2 regions of the Intestinibacillus sp. Marseille-P6563 genome follow, and region 2 is predicted to be linked to the other one. Evidence: a T-box and tRNA genes for the amino acid it is inferred to sense, from the RefSeq annotation. Region 2 holds a T-box; the other holds one or more tRNA genes.
The links. A T-box is a leader RNA that pairs with one kind of tRNA and senses whether it is charged. The one in region 2 lies ahead of EFB11_RS03315 (valine--tRNA ligase), so its partner is inferred to be a tRNA-Val.
Positions count from the first base shown of each region.

Region 1: it has a tRNA-Val gene. The T-box ahead of EFB11_RS03315 (valine--tRNA ligase) is inferred to sense a tRNA for this amino acid. The anticodon was not compared.

Region 1 is NZ_UWOD01000002.1:1,022,889-1,026,302, reverse strand. It holds gene EFB11_RS13250 (hypothetical protein) at 1-533, shown strand, start outside; gene EFB11_RS13245 (transglutaminase domain-containing protein) at 595-1,365, shown strand; tRNA gene EFB11_RS13240 (tRNA-Met) at 1,492-1,568, shown strand; tRNA gene EFB11_RS13235 (tRNA-Glu) at 1,574-1,648, shown strand; tRNA gene EFB11_RS13230 (tRNA-Val) at 1,651-1,726, shown strand; gene EFB11_RS13225 (HPr family phosphocarrier protein) at 2,183-2,443, shown strand; gene EFB11_RS13220 (BglG family transcription antiterminator) at 2,475-3,414, shown strand, end outside.
Region 2 is NZ_UWOD01000001.1:627,170-630,583, reverse strand. It holds gene EFB11_RS03325 (DUF6376 family protein) at 1-23, opposite strand, end outside; gene EFB11_RS03320 (aminotransferase class IV) at 405-1,256, shown strand; T-box leader at 1,329-1,548, shown strand; gene EFB11_RS03315 (valine--tRNA ligase) at 1,615-3,414, shown strand, end outside.

The DNA.
Region 1 (3,414 bases), on a different contig from region 2:
ATCGCATCCTGACAGGACGCAATATCATCATCGTGTTTGCGGCGGCCTTTGTCATTCTGGCCTTGGTGCATCACTACGGTTTCCCGATTTTCAAGGTGTTCTATGGCCTGCTGCCGGTGCTGGCAGTGTATTATCTGATCTACCACTCCTATCAGCCGGAATTTTGTGTGATGTCGGTCGATTGTGGAGTCGCGATCGCGATGCTGCTGATCGTGCGTCGTGCACAGATCAGTGCTAACGTGAAGTATCTGGCGTGGGTGGCTGCGGCGCTGTGCATCGCGCTGGCCATTGTACAGATTGCAGCAGTGCTGCAGATCAAAAAGGCTGGCAGCAAGCTCAAGCTGGGCACCCATAAATGGGATTTCCGCTTCTCGTCCAATGCCTACGGCATGATGCTGGCAACGCCGGTCATCATGGCAGCGTTGGTTACGCTGGGCGCGGCTATGGGGCTGACTATTGCGCTGTATGCGATTTTTGTAGCTGCTGCGTACCTGTTTGTCACAGCGGTCTATTATACGGTAAAACTCATGTAAGAGGAAAAAGAGGCGGATGGCTCGGAGCTGTCCGCTTATTTTTTTCAGAAAGGAGTGCGCCATGAAACGGTGGCTTTGTCTGTTGCTGCTTGTGGGGACCTTGTCCGGATGCAGTTTGCTCATGCCTGCAGAAACCGCATCGACGCCAATCGATGCTGCGATGAAAACGGTGGACGTGTTAGCCGATGGCTCGGACAGCATCCGTCTGCGTGGCGCAGAGCTGGACGGGGATGAATTATTCCAGGCCATGGAGGCCGTATGGCCGTATGCCTTTACGATGGGTATGACGGTCTATGGCGATGGGACGACCGAAGTGAAGATCGAAGTGGCCGACCAGGCACGGCAGGAACAGGCTGCGACCCTGGCGCGTGGGATGGCCGAGCAGGCGACCGAGGGGCTCACCGACGAACGGGAAAAGCTGCGGGCGCTGCACGATGCTCTGGTGCGGCATTGCGTGTATGACGTGGAGACCGCTGAGAATGAGAGCAGCGTGGATGGCTCCAGTGCGCCCTTTACGGCATACGGTGCCCTGATCGATGGCAAGGCGGTCTGTGCGGGCTATGCGCGCGCCTTTGTGCTGCTGTGTCAGGCCGCGGGACTGGACGCCATTTATGTGGCCGACGATAGCATGAACCATGGATGGAATGCAGTGCGTGTGGATGGAGAAACGTACTTCATTGATTGCACCTTTGACGACCCGGTACCCGACCAGGGGGAATATGTTTCCGACGATTATTTTATGCTCACGACCGAGCAACTGCAAAGTACCCATGTTTGGGATGCAGAATTTTATGAACGGGTTATGGACGCAAAATGGGGCGTTTCGACGTAAAAACAGCATATATTCTGGTGCATCAGAAAAAACAAAAAAATATGAAAAAATATGTTGACAAATGGGTAGTGATGCCGTATAATAAATCATGTCGCTGGTGAGAACAAGCCGGTGAGCAAAAGAAATGGCGGTATAGCTTAGTTGGCTAGAGCGTTCGGTTCATACCCGAAAGGTCACTGGTTCAAGTCCAGTTACCGCTACCATATTCGGCCCGTTGGTCAAGTGGTTAAGACACCGCCCTTTCACGGCGGTAACACGAGTTCGAATCTCGTACGGGTCACCAATGGAAGTTTAGCTCAGCTGGGAGAGCATCTGCCTTACAAGCAGAGGGTCACAGGTTCGAGCCCTGTAACTTCCACCAGAAACGAAGGCATTCACAAACGTGAGTGCCTTTTTTCGTGTTTGCGAAAGGCCAAAGGAACGGGCTTCGTTCATCACAAAAAGCACTCACAAAAGTGAGTGCTTTTTTTATGCTCGTCACCAAGAGGAAAACACAAGATTTTTTATACTCCGAATGGCAAAGAGCAAGAATTGTGTTCCAAAAAAGAGTTAACATGAAAAAACAGGGTGAAAAATAAAAATATAGGAAATTTATTGGTAAAAACCAATAAATAAGCTTTTGGATATCGGATGATTTGACGAATCAAAAATGTGTAGAATTCAATATTTGGAAACAAAAAATGTGATTTTTAAAGCGACACAATCTTTGCACAAACTGCTGAAAATGATCAAAAACTTGGTATTTTTCCCGAGAAACCGGTGTGATATCATGAAATCACCAAGCAGATGACAGACGAAATGCAAGGGAGGAATCGATGTGGTTACAAAACGAATCATCATACAAAACAAAACCGGGATTCACGCCAGACCGGCGAGCGATCTGGTGAATTTGTGCAAGCAGTTCCCATGCGACATAAAGATCCTGGCAAATGGCAAAGCCCATGACGCTAAAAAAATTATGAACCTTCTTTTGGCCGGTCTAGTGAAGGGTACAGAACTCACCGTTCAGACCAATGGGCAGGAAGAAAAGGAAGCATTGGAAAAAGTCACCGCGTTCATTTTGGATCTGAAAGAATGATCTCGTAAACCCAAGACAGGAGGGATGAGGAATGGAGATAAATAGTCGGATGAGTTCCATTCTATATCTGATATTGGCGTCCAATGGCCAGATTCATACGGATAGCCTGTTGGACGAGATCGGTTTATCCCGCCGGGCACTGCAGTATGACCTTACCAAGATCAATACCTGCTTAGCCGATCATCATATCCCACCGATCCAAGTGAAAAATGGAAATTGCATCGTGCAAACCGAAAGCATCCCCGAAATCGAGCAGCTTTTGCAGACCCGGGCATCCTACTTGGCTTCCAGCCAGGAACGGATGACATTGGAAGCCATTTTCATTGCCCTCGATAACAATCAAACCACATTGGAAGGATTGCGGCAGGAATTGGATGTAAGCAAAAATACCATTCAATCGGATTTGCGTGTACTCAAGGAGCGGGTGACCGACAGCGGATTGCGGCTGCAATTTTCCCATAAGGACGGCTATTATTTTGAAGGCAAGGAACTGGCGATCCGTAATTTTATCTCGGATGAACTCAGTACAGTGAAAAATCGCGGCGTATGGCAGATGATCATTCAGCTGCTCAACCGGTCGGTGTGTCAAGTGCTGCAATGCAAGGAATGGGATGCCTATCGCACGGTGATTGCTGCCATTCAGCGCTATGGGGATGCGATTGCAGCCAGCTTTGTGGAGCAGTTTGTCCGGCATACAGCGGTGATGATCCTGGCAGCCGTTATCCGTGATCATATGACCGGACAGCCAATCGCCTTTGATCCCATGGAACGAAGGACATTGTGCTATACCGAAGAATTGGAACAGGTCAAAGATATGCTGCGGCAACTGGCTGCGGACCAGATTGTCCTACCCAAAGACGAAGAATTCTATGTGGCGTATTTGCTGCTGGGTATGAAACGTTTTGCGTTTGAAGGACAGTCCAATGGCGACATCATGGAAATGGTCGATGCTTTTTTGCGGAATTTGGAGA
Region 2 (3,414 bases):
CGACGAGAATGGTTGATTTTCATTTTTTATCCCCTTTCATGAAACTGTCCAAAACCTGGATAAGTTTCTAGTGATACCTTTAGTATAGTAAAAAATGAAAAAAAGTCAACAACATTTTAACTAAAATACCGGAAGCATGAACTGGAAATCATAGAGAATCACTTGGAATATCGGTGAATATTGTTACAAAAACCGAGAGAAATAGAAAAAATATAGGACGTAATCGAAACGAAGAATTCCATAGAAAAAAGCCTAAAAATTTTGACCGAACACGAAAAATTAGTGGTGGCAAACCGAATGTGTCCTCGATAAGTTTGGGTGCTTGACGAAGTTTCGGATGCCGTAGTATGATACAGACAGAAGAAGATTTCCACCGACGCAGAAGAGAGAAAGAGGCGAAGGATATGCAAAATATTGGTTACTATAACGGGCAGATTGCCCCTCTGGAAGAGCTCATGATTCCGGCGCTGGACCGCGCAGTCTACTTTGGTGATGGCTGCTATGAAGCGTTGTATTTGGTCAACGGTGTGCTATTCGCACTCGAGGAGCATCTGGACCGCTTTTATAACTCCTGCCGTCTGCTCAAGCTGCCGTTCCACCTGACGCGGGAAGAGCTCAAGGCCGAGCTGCAAAAGGTGGTCGACCAGACCGACCCAGATTTTGCCGGGCTGCTGTACTGGCAGGCGTCGCGTGGCACGTACTACCGCGGTCACGCCTTTCCGCCTGCGGACGTCAAACCCAATCTGCTCATGTTCGTGCGGCCGTGTCCGCTCGACCCGTTCCACAAGCGGCTCAAGCTCATTTCGCTCGAGGACACCCGTTTCCTGCACTGCAACATTAAGACCCTCAATCTGCTGCCCAGCGTCATGGCCAATCAGGAAGCCCATGCGCGTGGCTGTGACGAGGCAGTGCTGCACCGCGGCTCGCGTGTGACCGAAGGGTCGCACTCCAACATCCTCATCTTGCAGGGCGGCACGCTGCGCACGGCGCCCACCGATGAACTCATCCTGCCGGGCATCACGCGCAAGCACCTGCTCGAACTGGCGCAGGAGAACGGTATCCCGACTTCTGAGCAGCCGTTTACCATGGTCGAACTGATGAACGCCGACGAGATTATTGTGTCGAGTTCGGGCACGCTGTGCGCTCCGGTTGGGGAAATCGACGGTATCCCGGTCGGCGGCAAGGACCCGGAGAACCTCGACAAGCTGCAAAAGGCCTATGAGCACAAATTCCTGGTCGAAACCAAGCAGATTTGAGAAAAATTTCGCCCCGTTCTTGACAAAAGGAGTAGAAATCCGTATAATAAAAAGGATTTCACAGAGAATATCATAAAGGCGATGAAAAAGAGGAGTATCCCTGCGTTTGTTCGCAAGAGAGAAGGCGGTTGGTGTGAGCCTTCGTTCGGCTGGGGAGAAGGTAGCTTTGGAGCCGGTGCGCTGAACATTAGGTAAGCGTACCCGTTACCGCCCGCGTTAGGGGCGCCAAGTGCGCAGGGACTTTCCTGCGAATTTAGGTGGTACCACGGAAGCAAAAGCCTTCGTCCTAAAGTTTTGGGACGAAGGCTTTTTTCATTTCAGTCAAACCAAATTTTCGATAAAGGAGCGTATTGCGTTTATGAGCGAACTGCCAAAGACGTATGACCCGTCTGCGGTCGAAGAAAAGCTGTACAAGTTCTGGAACGACAGCGGCTTCTTCGGCGCAGAGGTCGATGAAACCAAGAAACCGTTTACCATTGTTATCCCGCCCCCGAATGTTACCGGCCAGCTGCACATGGGCCATGCCTTTGACGAAACCTTGCAGGACATCCTGATCCGTTTCAAGCGCATGCAGGGCTATTCGGCGCTGTGGATGCCGGGCACCGACCACGCAGGCATTGCGACCCAGATCAAGGTCGAGGAAAACCTGCGCAAGGAAGAGGGCCTGACCCGCTACGACCTGGGCCGTGAGAAGTTCCTCGAGCGCGTGTGGGACTGGAAGCACCAGTACGGCAGCCGCATCATCGAGCAGCTCAAGAAGCTGGGCTCGTCGTGCGACTGGCGCCGTGAGCGTTTCACCATGGACGAAGGCTGCTCCAAGGCGGTCAAGGAAGTCTTTGTAAACCTGTATGAAAAGGGCCTCATTTACAAGGGCCATCGCATCATCAACTGGTGCCCGCACTGTGCGACCGCGCTGTCGGATGCTGAGGTCGAATATGAAACCCAGCCGGGCAAGCTGTGGCACATCCGCTACCCGCTGGCAGACGGTTCGGGCGAACTGGTCGTTGCGACCACCCGTCCGGAAACCTTTATGGGCGATACCGGTGTGGCTGTCAACCCGAACGACGAGCGCTACAAGCACTTGATTGGCAAGACCTGCATCCTGCCGATCATGAACCGCGAAATCCCGATCTTCGGCGATGAATACGTCGACATGGAATTCGGTACCGGTTGTGTGAAGGTCACCCCGTGCCACGACCCGAACGACTTCGAGATGGGTCAGCGTCATAACCTCGAGCAGATTCTCGTATTCAACGAGGATGCGACTGTCAACGAGAACGGCGGCAAGTACCAGGGCATGGACCGTTACGAGTGCCGCAAGGCGGTCATCCAGGACCTCGAAGAGGGCGGCTATCTGGTCAAGACTGAGGACCACGAGCACAACGTCGGCACCTGCTACCGCTGCGGTACGACCGTAGAGCCGATGACCTCGGCGCAGTGGTTCGTCAAGATGGCGCCGCTGGCAAAGCCCGCAATGGAAGTCGTCAAGGACGGCCGGGTCAAGTTTGTGCCCGAGCGCTTCTCCAAGACCTATCTGCGCTGGATGGAGAATGTACACGACTGGTGCATCTCCCGTCAGCTGTGGTGGGGCCATCGGATCCCGGCGTACTATTGCGACGACTGCGGCGAAATGACCGTATCGCGCACCGATGTGACCGTCTGCCCCAAGTGCGGCGGTACTCATATGCGTCAGGAAGAGGACGTACTCGATACCTGGTTCTCGTCGGCGCTGTGGCCGTTCTCTACGCTCGGCTGGCCGGACAAGACCCCGGAACTCGACTATTTCTATCCCACCAGCGTGCTGGTCACCGGCTATGACATCATCTTCTTCTGGGTTGCCCGCATGATCTTCTCCGGCCTGGAGCAGATGCATGAGGAACCGTTCAAGACCGTGTATATCCATGGTCTGGTGCGCGACGCGCAGGGCCGCAAGATGAGCAAGTCTCTTGGCAATGGCATCGACCCGCTGGAGATTATCGACCAGTACGGCGCCGACGCGCTGCGCTTTACGCTGGTCACCGGCAACTCACCCGGCAACGATATGCGCTTCTCGACCGAGAAGGTGGAGTCCAGCCGCAATTTTGCCAACAAGATCTGGAATGCGTCCCGCTTCATCCAGATGAACCTGACCATCGACAAGGCCGAGCTGCCCGAAAAC